One region of the Oerskovia sp. NPDC060287 genome, then DNA from elsewhere that is predicted to be linked to it. Evidence: riboswitches for the same ligand, from Rfam matches in the RefSeq annotation. Region 1 holds a riboswitch; the other holds the start of a gene.
The links. Region 1 has a riboswitch for S-adenosylmethionine ahead of ACFWFR_RS10660 (aminotransferase class V-fold PLP-dependent enzyme). Riboswitches for the same ligand answer to the same signal wherever they lie in the genome.
Positions count from the first base shown of each region.

Region 2: linked by a shared signal. The riboswitch ahead of ACFWFR_RS17390 (NADPH-dependent FMN reductase) and the one ahead of ACFWFR_RS10660 (aminotransferase class V-fold PLP-dependent enzyme) in region 1 are both predicted to bind S-adenosylmethionine.

Region 1 is NZ_JBHXBO010000100.1:6,436-13,850, forward strand. It holds gene ACFWFR_RS10655 (phosphotransferase enzyme family protein) at 224-1,030, shown strand; SAM riboswitch class IV at 1,111-1,225, shown strand; gene ACFWFR_RS10660 (aminotransferase class V-fold PLP-dependent enzyme) at 1,266-2,666, shown strand; gene ACFWFR_RS10665 (GNAT family N-acetyltransferase) at 2,791-3,525, shown strand; gene ACFWFR_RS10670 (CsbD family protein) at 3,592-3,768, opposite strand; gene ACFWFR_RS10675 (GNAT family N-acetyltransferase) at 3,900-4,520, shown strand; gene ACFWFR_RS10680 (peptide MFS transporter) at 4,646-6,139, shown strand; gene ACFWFR_RS10685 (CocE/NonD family hydrolase) at 6,248-7,415, shown strand, end outside.
Region 2 is NZ_JBHXBO010000279.1:80-4,489, forward strand. It holds gene gdhA (NADP-specific glutamate dehydrogenase) at 1-1,331, opposite strand, end outside; SAM riboswitch class IV at 1,615-1,726, shown strand; gene ACFWFR_RS17390 (NADPH-dependent FMN reductase) at 1,747-2,424, shown strand; gene ACFWFR_RS17395 (flavin reductase family protein) at 2,421-2,987, shown strand; gene ACFWFR_RS17400 (hypothetical protein) at 3,061-3,477, opposite strand; gene ACFWFR_RS17405 (LLM class flavin-dependent oxidoreductase) at 3,682-4,410, opposite strand, start outside.

The DNA of each region.
Region 1 (7,415 bases):
GTACGCCACCGTGCCCACAGGATGGAACGCCTGTCTCGCAGGGTGGTCAGGGGATAGGTTGCCGTGCATGGAGAGCTTCCCGTCCGGCCGTGAGATCGAGGATTCCTGTCGAGGTAGAGGGCTCGGGGCCTCTACCTCGACGCAAGCCCTCTCTCTCGGGGCAGACGGTCGTGAGCAGAGCCCGCCCGAGGAGGTCCTGACCGGGGGCAACTCCACGACCGTCGTGCGGAGCGGCGACACGGTCCGCCGGAGCGCCGGGCCGTGGACGCCCACGGTCCAGGCTCTCCTGGCGTACCTGCGGGCGACCGGCGTCACCGAGGTGCCCGAGCCGCTGGGCGTCGACGACCAGGGGCGCGAGGTCCTGTCCTACCTCCCGGGCGACGTCGCGAACTATCCGCTGCCCGACTGGCTCTGGGACGAGTCGGTGCTCCGCGACGCGGGCGCGCTCCTGCGACGCGTGCACGACGCGAGCATCGGGTTCCTCGCGGCCACGGCCGTGCCCGGCGGTGCGGTCTCGGGCGGCACGGCCGCCGGGGGCTCCGTCGTCGACGGCGCTGCAGCCGTCCCCGTACCCGCCGCCGCCCCGACCTGGCAGCTCCCGGCGCACGAGCCGGTCGAGGTCGTGTGCCACAACGACGTCGCCCCGTACAACCTGGTCTTCCGCGCCGGGACGCTGGTGGGCCTCATCGACTTCGACACCGCGAGCCCCGGCCCGCGGGTCCGGGACCTGGCCTACCTGGGATACCGGCTCGCGCCCTTCGTGGCGGACGCCGCGGGCGAGGACGGGAGCGACGTCGTCGGGCGCCTGGATCCTCTCGCGCGCCTCGACGCGCTGGTCGCGGCCTACGGGCTGCCCTTCTCGCGTCGTGAGGTCCTGAGCGTGATGGTCGAGCGTCTCGAGGAGATCGCGGACTTCACCGACGGCCGCGCAGAGGAGACGGGCCGGTCCGACTTCCTCGACCATGCGGCCATGTACCGCGCCGACGCGCGCCGCGTCGCGGCCCTGGCAGAGGACGCTCCGCCCGCCTGACAGACCCCCGCTGCCCACCATCCGAGACGCCGTGCCCACCGGTTGACACGCTCCGTGAGCCTCGCCCATCCTGGACACCAGGTCATGAGTGCCAGCGCAAAACCCCGGTTTGCTGGCCGGCAACCCTCCTCCGCGGCGGGGTGCCCCGGGTGACGACCGGGCCCCTCTCTACAAGGAGGGGGGCAAGCGCGGAGGGGCCGCAGGGCGAACTCCGACGACCACCGGAGGACGTGCCATGAGCGCACACGCAGTCATCGAAGCCCCTACCTCGTGTGCCGTGCTGCCCGTCGTGGGCAGCGACACCCTGGTCCCGCTCGTCGACGGGCGCAGCGTCCCGTACGCGAACCTCGACGTCGCGGCGTCGGCCCCTGCGCTGCAGGTCGTGGCCGACCGCGTCAACGAGGTCCTGCCGCTCTACGCGAGCGTGCACCGCGGCGCGGGCTACCTGTCCCAGGTGTCGACCGCCCTCTACGAGGCCGCGCGCCAGACCATCGGCGCGTTCGTCGGCGCCCGCGAGGACGACGTCACGATCGTCACGCGCAACACCACCGACTCGCTCAACCTGCTCGCGGGATGCGTCCCGGCGCAGGCCGACGGGACGCCCGGCCGGGTGCTCGTCCTGGACGTCGAGCACCACGCGAACCTCCTGCCCTGGCAGCGCACGGGCGGCGCCACGGTCCTGGTCGGCGGCGCGACGGTCGCCGAGACCCTGTCCGGGCTGCGCGCCGAGCTGTCCCGCTTCCCGTACGCGCTCGTCGCGATCACGGGGGCCTCGAACGTCACGGGCGAATCGCTCCCTCTCGCCGAGGTCGTCGCCGCGGCGCACGACGCCGGGGCGCGCGTCCTGCTCGACGGCGCCCAGCTCGTGCCGCACCGCGGTGTCTCGCTCGCGGCGAGCGACGTGGACTACGTCGCGTTCTCGGGCCACAAGACCTACGCGCCGTTCGGTGCGGGCGCGCTCGTGGGACGTCGTGACTGGCTCGACGTCGGCACGCCCTACCTCGCCGGGGGAGGCGCGGTGCGCAACGTGACGCTCGACGGCACCACGTGGCAGAGCGCCCCCGCGCGCCACGAGGCCGGGTCGCCCAACGTGATCGGCGCGGTCGCGCTCGCCTCGGCGTGCGACGCGCTCGCGGCGCTCGAGCCCGGCCTGCTGGTCGCGCACGAGACCGCGCTCCGCGCCCGCCTGGTCGAGGGTCTCGAGGAGATCGACGGCGTGCGCGTCGTCCGCGCCTGGACCGACGCCGTGGACCCCGTGGGCGTCGTGACGTTCTCGGTCGACGGCCACGACGCGGGCCTCGTCGCGTCCTACCTGTCGGCCGAGCACGGGATCGGCGTGCGCGACGGCCGGTTCTGCGCGCACCCGCTCCTGGCCCGCCTGGGCTTCCCGGCGGGGGCCGTCCGCGCCTCGATCGGCGTGGGCACCACGGGCGAGGAGATCGAGCGCCTGCTCTCCGCGCTGCGCGCCTACGTCGGCGAGGGGGCCACGGCCCGGTACGAGGTCGTGGACGGCTGCTGGGTCGTGAGCGACGACCCGCGTCCGCTGCTCCAGGTCGCAGGGCTCTCGGGCCTCTTCGCGACCGCCGCCGTCGGCAACATCACGGCCGCCGTGGGGTGCGGTCCCGCCCCCGCCTGAGAGGGCCTCTGACCTGCGGAGACGCTCCTCCGAGCGCAACGTTCACCCGTGCGTCACCTCGTCGTCCACAGCAGACCGCTCCGTGGTCTTGGCGGCGACGCCTGCGTGTGTTCTGATATGCGCTGTGCAGCACGATGTCGTCCTGGAAGGCCACGGGTTCCGCCTCGAACCCCTGGCTGTCGCGCACGCCGGTGCGCTGGCTCAGATCGTCGATCCGACGATGTGGGCGGGTATGAGTACGACCCTCCCTGCGGGGGAGGTCGGGATGGTGAACTTCATCGAGGACACTCGGGCTACCCGGGCGCTGACGGCCTTCGCCGTCGTCGACGCGGGCTCGGGCCTCGTGGTGGGGAGCACCGCTTTCCGTGACCTGTCGCTCGACGACAGGCGCGTGGAGATCGGGCGGACCTTCTACGCCCGTTCCACGTGGGGGAGCCTCGTCAACCCGGTCTCGAAATGGTTGCTGCTCCGACATGCGTTCGAGTCGTGGGACGTGCATCGTGTGGGCTTCCGGGTGGACGCGCGCAACGCTCGCTCGCTCGCCGCGATGCGTCGCCTCGGCGCGTACGAGGAGGGCGTCATGCGAGGTCATCGCACGGCGCCCGACGGCACGCGCGCCGACTCGGTGTGCTTCTCGATCCTCGCGCACGAGTGGGCGGGCGTCGAGCTCGGCCTGCTCGCGCGGATCACGAGCCCGCGCATCGTCCCGGTGCTCGGTCCGGTCGAGATGTCCGCCGCCGGCGAGCCCGTGACCACGCCGCTCCTGTCGGTCGTCCCGCCGGTCGCCGGTCACACCGCCGACGTGCCCGGCCAGCCCGTCGGACCGGTCACTGCCCTGCCGCCCGCCGTCGCCCTCTGAACCTCCCCCGTCCACAGCGACGCCCCGGGACCCGTACGGGTCCCGGGGCGTTCTTCGTCTGGTGGGTCAGTCCTTCTTGAAGGCGTCCTTGACGTCGTCACCGGCCTGCTTGACGTTGGCCTTCGCCTGGTCGGCGTGGCCCTCGGCCTCGAGCTTCTCGTTGCCCGTGAGCTTGCCGGCGCCCTCCTTGACCTTGCCCTCGACCTCTTCGGCCGCGTGCTTGATCTTGTCTCCCAGTCCCATGGAGGTCCTCCCGTGGTGATCGTCGGATGGTGGTTGGTTCGCATCGACCGTAGGCAGGTCGGGAGAGGACTCGCATCTCGGGGGACGGGCGGTTCACAGGATCCTCACGTCCGGTCCGGCAGGATGACCGCATGGAGAACGCCACGGTCCTGGAAGGGTTCGGGCTGCGCCTCGAGCCGCTCGGCGAGCAGCACGCGCAGGCGCTGGGGGCGTTCGTCGACGACGCCCTGTGGGCGGGCATGTCCTCGCCGACGCCTCGCGGGACGCCGGCCATGTCCGTCTACGTGCGGGACGCGGTGGCGGCGCCGGGGCGCCTGGCGTGGGCCGTCGTCGGGCCGGCTGCTCCCGGCGAGGGGCCCGACGGCGCCACGTCCGTCCGCGGCAGCACCTCGCTCTACGAATGGTCGCCCTCGCAGCGGAGGGTCGAGCTCGGCTCGACGTTCTACGACCGTCCCTGGTGGGGCGGCGTGACCAACCCGGCGTGCAAGTACCTGCTGCTGCGGCACGCGTTCGAGGTGCTCGACGTCGAGCGCGTCGCGCTGCGGGCCGACGCGCGCAACGCCCGCTCGATCGCGGCGATCCAGCGCCTCGGGGCCGTGCCCGAGGGGGTGCTGCGCAGCCACCGCGTCGCTCCCGACGGGTCGCGCGGCGACACGGCCTACTTCTCGATCCTGGCGGACGAGTGGCCGGACGTGCGGGACGCCCTGCTCGACCGGCTCGCCCGCCTGGAGGGCCTCGACCGGGTCGTCTGACGGGCGGCGAGCCGCGCTGCGGGCGACCAGGCCGAGCGTCCCTGTGGCCCCGGGCCCCGATCCTCCCTAGGTTGGAAGGATGCCTCCGCGAGCCTGCGGCGGGCGCACCGACCGCTGGAGGGCTGTTGACGACCGAGGACGCACGACCGGCAGACCCCGCGGTCGACCCGGACGACAGAGCATTCTTCGGGCACCCGCGAGGTCTGTCGACCCTGTTCGGCCTCGAGGTCTGGGAGCGGTTCTCGTTCCTCGGGATGCAGGCCATCCTCGTCCTGTTCTTCACGGCGACCGTCGCGGACGACGGGCTGGGGATGGAGGCCGGTCCTGCGGCCTCGATCGCGGCGGGCTACGGGACCATGGTCTACCTCGTCTCGGTCGGCGGCGGGTGGATCGCGGACCGGGTCCTGGGCTCGTACCGGGCCGTCCTGTGGGGCGGGATCCTCATCGCGTGCGGGCACTACACCATGGCGATCCCCGCCGAGCTCTCGACATGGCTCGGTCTGGTCCTCATCAGCCTGGGCACGGGGCTGCTCAAGCCCAACGTCTCGACCCTCGTGGGCAAGCTCTACTCGACCACGGACGAGCGCCGGGACGCGGGGTTCGCGCTCTACTACATGGGCATCAACGTCGGGGCGTTCTTCGGTCCCCTGGTCACGGGGTGGCTCGGCGCCGACGTCGGCTGGCACTGGGGGTTCTCGGCTGCCGCGATCGGTATGACGGCGGGCATCGTCCAGTACGTCGCCGGGCGCAGGCACGTCCCCGGGCACGGGCGCGGCCCCGAGGCGCCCCTGCCGCCGGCCGTGATGCGCCGGACCCTGTGGATCCTGGGAGGCGTCGCGGCCGGCGTGGTGATCCTCGCCGTCGGGCTCGCGCTCGCGGGGCGGCTCAGCATCGCGGGCGTGGTCGACGCGCTGACCGTGGTCGCGATGGCCGCGCCGATCGTCTACTTCACCGTCATGTTCCGCAGCCCCCGCGTGACGGGCGCCGAACGCGGCCGGCTCCGGCCCTTCCTCGTGCTGTGGTTCGCGTCGGTCGCGTTCAACTTCGTGCTGTTCCAGGCGTACAGCGTCCTGATCCTGCTGGCCGACCAGCACGTCGAGCGCACGATCTTCGGCTGGGAGGCGCCGGCGGCCTGGTTCAGCTCGTTCCTCGGCGGCGTCGAGGTGCTCGTCGCGCCCGTGGTCGCCGCCCTGTGGACCTGGCTCGGCCCCCGGCAGCCGCACGCGTCCAAGAAGATCGCGATCGGTGCGCTCCTCGGGGGGCTGTCCTACCTGATCCTCGTGCCCGCCGTGACCGGGCAGAGCGGAGACTGGAAGATCGCCGTCTGGTGGCTCCTGGCCTCGCTCCTGCTGCTGGGGCTCGGTGACGTGCTGCTCCAGACGACGGGCCTGTCCGCGACCACCAAGCTCGCCCCCGCCGCCTTCTCGAGCCAGTCCATGGCCGTGTGGTTCCTGTCGATCGCGCTCGCGAACGGCATCCAGGCGCAGACCGTCCGGTTCTACGGCGAGATCCCCGACGGCCTCTACTTCACGCTCAACGGGGCCGTCGCGGTGCTCGTCGGGGTCGTCGTCCTGATCCTGTCGCCCTGGATGAAGCGGACCATGCACCCCGTCCACTGACCGGCGGGCGCGACCCGCACGACCCACGTGGCCCCGCGCCACCGCCGCTGAACGAGCACCACCCGCCCGACAGCACCACCCGCACCACCCAGCACCGGAGGAACGACCATGCGGTACGTGACCGAGCTCCCGTTCGAGACCACGGTCGAGGACCACTGGATACCCCTCGCCGACGGCACGCGCCTCGCGGCGAGGGTCTGGCGACCCGTCGACCTCACGCCGGTCCCCGCGATCCTGGAGTACCTGCCCTACCGGCTGTCCGACTGGACCGCCCCGCGCGACGCGCAGCGCCACCCGTACTACGCGGGCCACGGGTACGCGTCGGTGCGCGTCGACATCCGCGGCAGCGGGAACTCGGACGGGCACCAGGACGACGAGTACTCCCCGACCGAGCTCGCCGACGGCGTCGCGGTCGTCGAGTGGCTCGCCGCGCAGGAGTGGTGCAGCGGCAAGGTCGGGATGTTCGGCATCTCGTGGGGAGGGTTCAACGCCCTGCAGGTCGCGGCCCTCGCCCCCGAGGCGCTCGCAGCGATCGTCACGGTCTGCTCGACCGACGACCGCTACGACAACGACGTGCACTACACGGGCGGGTCGGTCCTCGCGGTCGACATGCACGCGTGGGCGGCGACCATGCTCGCGTTCTGCTCCCGGCCCCCGGACCCGGCCGTCGTGGGCGACCGGTGGAAGGAGCAGTGGCTCGACCGCCTCGAGCACACCGAGCCGTTCGTCCACACCTGGCTCGACCACCAGACGCGCGACGACTACTGGCGCCACGGCAGCGTCATCGAGGACTACTCGGCGATCAAGGCCGCGGTCCTGGCGGTCGGCGGGTGGAACGACCCCTACCGTGACACGGTCCTGCGGCTCGTCGCCGCGGGCGAGGACTCGGCGGACCAGGGATCGAGCGGCGGACCCTCGAACGCAGGCCGAACCCTGGGCGGCCCGGTCCGGGGCCTCGTCGGGCCGTGGTCGCACCAGTACCCCGACCGCGGCCTGCCTCCCGGACCGTCGATCGGGTTCCTCCAGGAGACGCTGCGCTGGTGGGACCAGTTCCTCAAGGGCCAGGACACGGGCGCCCTCGACGAGCCGGCGCTGCGCGCCTGGATCACGGAGTCCGTGCCGCCCGCGACGGTCTACGACGAGCTGCCCGGGCGCTGGGTCGGCGAGGAGCGCTGGCCCTCCCCGCACGTCCGGCCCACGGTCTTCCCGCTCGCGGGAGCGCCTGGCGGCACCGACGACGTCGACGACGCAGCGGTCGCCACCGTGCTGCGCACGA
Region 2 (4,410 bases), on a different contig from region 1:
ACGCCCTGGGCGATCATCGCGTCGGCCACCTTGGTGAAGCCCGCGATGTTCGCACCGAGCACGTAGTTGCCCGGCTCGCCGTACTCGTCGGCCGTCTCCTCGCAGCGCGAGTGGATGCCCTCCATGATGTGCGCGAGGCGCTCCTCGGTGTACTCGAACGTCCACGCGTCGCGCGAGGCGTTCTGCTGCATCTCGAGGGCCGAGGTCGCGACGCCGCCGGCGTTCGCGGCCTTGCCGGGCGCGAAGAGCACGCCGGCCTCCTGGAGCAGCGCGACGGCACCCGGCGTGGTGGGCATGTTGGCGCCCTCCGCGACCGCGAGGACACCGTTGGCGACGAGCTGCTTGGCGTCCTGCTCGGTCAGCTCGTTCTGCGTGGCGCAGGGCAGGGCGACGGTCGCGGGGACGTCCCAGATGCTGCCGCCCGTGACGAGGCGCGCACCGGGGCGGCGCTCGACGTAGTCGGCCACGCGTCCGCGCTCGACCTCCTTGATCTGGCGGAGCAGCTCGACGTCCACGCCGGCCTCGTCGACCACGTAGCCCGACGAGTCGGAGAACGACACGACGTTCGCCCCGAGCTGCTGGGCCTTCTGGATCGCGTAGGTCGCGACGTTCCCCGAGCCCGAGACGACGACGCGCTGGCCCTCGAAGCTCTGGCCCTTGGTGCGCAGCATGTGGTCGGCGAAGAAGACCGTGCCGTAGCCCGTGGCCTCGGTCCGCACGAGCGACCCGCCCCAGCTGATGCCCTTGCCCGTGAGGACACCGGACTCGTAGCGGTTCGTGATGCGCTTGTACTGGCCGAACAGGTAGCCGATCTCGCGCCCACCCACGCCGATGTCGCCGGCCGGGACGTCCGTGTACTCGCCGATGTGGCGGTAGAGCTCGGTCATGAACGACTGGCAGAAGCGCATGACCTCGCCGTCGGACTTGCCGCGCGGGTCGAAGTCCGAGCCGCCCTTGCCGCCGCCGATGGGCATGCCGGTGAGCGAGTTCTTGAAGATCTGCTCGAACCCGAGGAACTTGACGATCCCCAGGTAGACCGACGGGTGGAACCGCAGGCCGCCCTTGTACGGGCCGAGCGCCGAGTTGAACTCGACGCGGAAACCACGGTTGATCTGCACGCGGTTCTTGTCGTCGACCCACGGCACGCGGAAGATGATCTGTCGCTCGGGCTCGCAGATGCGTTCGAGCACGGCGGCGTCGACGTACTGGGGGTTCTTCTGGAGCACCGGCCCGAGCGAGTCGAAGACCTCACGCACCGCCTGGTGGAACTCGGCCTCACCAGGGTTGCGGGCGAGGACCTCGTCGTAGACGGAGTGCAGACGACTATCCATGAAGTGCTCCTCGGCAGGGCTGGTTCTTAACTGCACCAGGTTACGTACGTGTAAACAGCGCCGTACTCCCGTCCCACTCTGGGAGACGGCAGGCTCACGACCTGGGACATCACGGTTGCCCGGGGCCGCCGCCGGGAGCCCCGGCGCGGCCGTGCCACGCAGGCGACCCGGGGCCGCCCGGCACGCAGCGCGCGAGCCCGCCACGAAACAACCGTCCACGCCGTGAGAAATCTCGACCGGATCGGTACAGATTGGCGTCGGTCGGGCTATACCCCTACCCAACGGTCACGAGCACCAGCGCCAAGCCCCGGCTCGCTGGTCAGCAACCCCTCCCACGACGGGGTGCTCCGGGAGATGACCTGGCCGCGCCGGCACCGGCGCGGCAAGCGTGCAGCACGACGACAGCGAGGACACCATGACGCAGCACCAGACACCGCCCAGCGACTCGGCCGGCACCGACAGCGGCCTCGACACCCGGCCTGGCCCCGCCGACGGCGCATCCCACCCGCCCCGACCCGCCGTGGTCACCCTGGTCGGCAACCCCCGCCCCGGGTCACGGACCCTGTCCGCGGCGCAGGCCGTCGCGACCCGGGTCACCGACCACCTGGGCCTCGCGGCCACCCCGCCCCCCGCCACGATCGACCTCGCCGAGATCGCGGCCGAGGTCCTGGCCCCCGTGCACCCCCGGGCCGACGCCGCGCGCGAGGTCGTCGCGGGCGCGACCGTCCTGGTCGTCGCGACCCCCGTCTACAAGGGCTCGTACACCGGCCTGCTCAAGGCGTTCCTCGACCTCTACGGCCCGGACGGCCTGGCCGGGGTCGTCGCGGTCCCGGTCGTCGTGTCGGGCAACCCGGCGCACGCCCTCGCGGGCGAGGTGCACCTGCGCCCGCTCCTCGTCGAGCTGGGCGCGACCGTCCCCGCGCGGACGCTCACGCTCCTGGACTCCCAGCTCGGCGAGGCCGAGCTCGCGAGCGCCGTCGACGCCTGGCTCGACCGCGCGGGGGGCCCGCTGCTCCGGGCGGCGAGCGCCGCCGTCGGGCAGGACGCCACCACCCACCAGACCGCCCCCGAGCTCGCCGAGGTGACCCGATGACCGCCGAACCCACCACCCGCTCCGACGTCGCGGGCCTCGCCGGGCTCGAGGCCCTGCTCCACGAGCAGGACGAGCCCCAGCTCAGCCCCGACGCCTACAAGGCCGTCTTCCGGCAGCACCCCGCGGGCGTCGCGGTCGTCGCGCTGCACCACGAGGGGCGCCCCGTGGGCTTCACGGCGACCTCGGTCATCTCGGTCTCGGCCGCGCCGCCGCTGCTCGCGTTCTCGCTCGCGTCGACCTCGTCGTCGTGGCCCGCGATCTCGGCCGCCCGCACGGTCACGGTCAACTTCCTCAGCGCCGACCAGGACGACGTGTCGGCACGCTTCGCGACGAGCGGGATCGACCGGTTCGCAGCCGGCGGATGGTCCCCCCTCGACTCGGGCGAGCCCGTGATCGACGGCGCGCTGTCCTGGGTGCGCGGGCGCATCATCCAGCGCACGCCCGTGGGCGACAGCTACCTGGTCTCGCTGCGCGCGCTCGCGTCGGGGACGCGCAGCGACGCGACGCCGCTGGTCTACCACGACCGGTCCTACCACCGGATCGGGGACCACTCGGCCCTCTGAGGCCGCGACCTGGGTGAGCGGCCCGACGACGGCGCGTACCGCCGTCGGGCCCCTCACCCGCGCCGGGGGCCGGCTACCAGGTCCAGCCGCGCGCGCTGAGCTCGAGCTCCTCGCGCAGCCGCTCGTCCTCGCCGCTGCGCAGGCCCGCGGCGAGCGGGTCGGCGTCGACCTCCAGACCGCTGAGCCGGCACGCCTCGCGCAGCAGCGCGTCGTACGCGCCCTGCGCGGCGAGGTAGTGGTGGGCCCGGGCGTAGACGCCCGGGTCGTCCTGGACGTCGCGCAGCTCGTGCGCGAGCTGGCCCAGGCGGATCTGGAGCCCCAGCGCCACGAGGGGGTCAGGTGCCCGACGGCGCCGCTCGCGCCACGTGAGCCGGTGCGGTCGGAGGGGTGGGAGAGCGTCTGCCGGGGGCCGGTCGTGGCGCACCGTGGACCACGCGATGACGGCGACCACTGCCGCGCCCACCACGCCGGAGATCACGAGAAGCCACATCGTCGGAGCCTTCTTCCGGTGCCCGTACGTGCCCGCAGGACTCTTCCAGCCTAGGACCTGCGGGCACGCTCCGCCAGGGTTCGAGGCCCGTCGTCGGGCCGGTCGGACAGCCCTGACGCGAGGTGGGAGAGGCGACCGCGCGGACGCCCGTCGGCGAGCGTCTCTCCCGCCCCGGCGGGGCCCCCTGACGTGGTCGGCCGCGACCTACGACGCCGTGAACCCCTTGGCCCGGCGCGCGTCGGCCGGACCCCACAGGTCGGTCTTGACCTCGGCCCGGACGAGCGGCACGACCTCCTCCGCGAACCGGCGCAGCACGTCGTCCTGCCGGGCCGGCTCCAGGAGGTGGTTGATCGAGACCGACTGCAGGTCGTGCCCGTAGCTCTGGTGGTAGTCGAGGATCTTCTCGGCGACCCGTTCGGGCGAGCCCACGAGGGCCGGGCCGCGCTCGACGGCCTCCTCGATGGTCCTGAAGCTCGTGACCTTGCCGACCGCGGCGGGGTCGTACTTCCGCAGGTCCGCGCGCGCGACCGCGCCCTCGTAGATGGGGCGGAACTCCTCGATCGCCTGCTCGGTGGTGTCCGCGAGGAACAGCCCGCCCGAGCCGGACCCGACGAACCCGTACGCCGGGTCGTGCCCCGCCGCCGCGTACTGCTCGCGGTAGTGGTCGATCAGCACCTTGTAGCTCTCGCGCGGCTGGAACGCGTTGGCGCTCACGATCGGGTCGCCCCACCGCGCGGCGAGCTCGACCGCGAACTGCGACGTCGCCGAGCCGTGCCAGATCCGGAACGCGCCGTCGTACGGGCGCGGCAGCGTCGTGGCTCCCTGCAGGTCGGGGCGGTGACGGCCCTCCCAGTCGACCTCCTCACCGCTCAGGAGCAGGCGGAGCAGCTCGTAGTTCTCCTCGAGGTACTCGTACTGCTTGGCGAGGTCGAG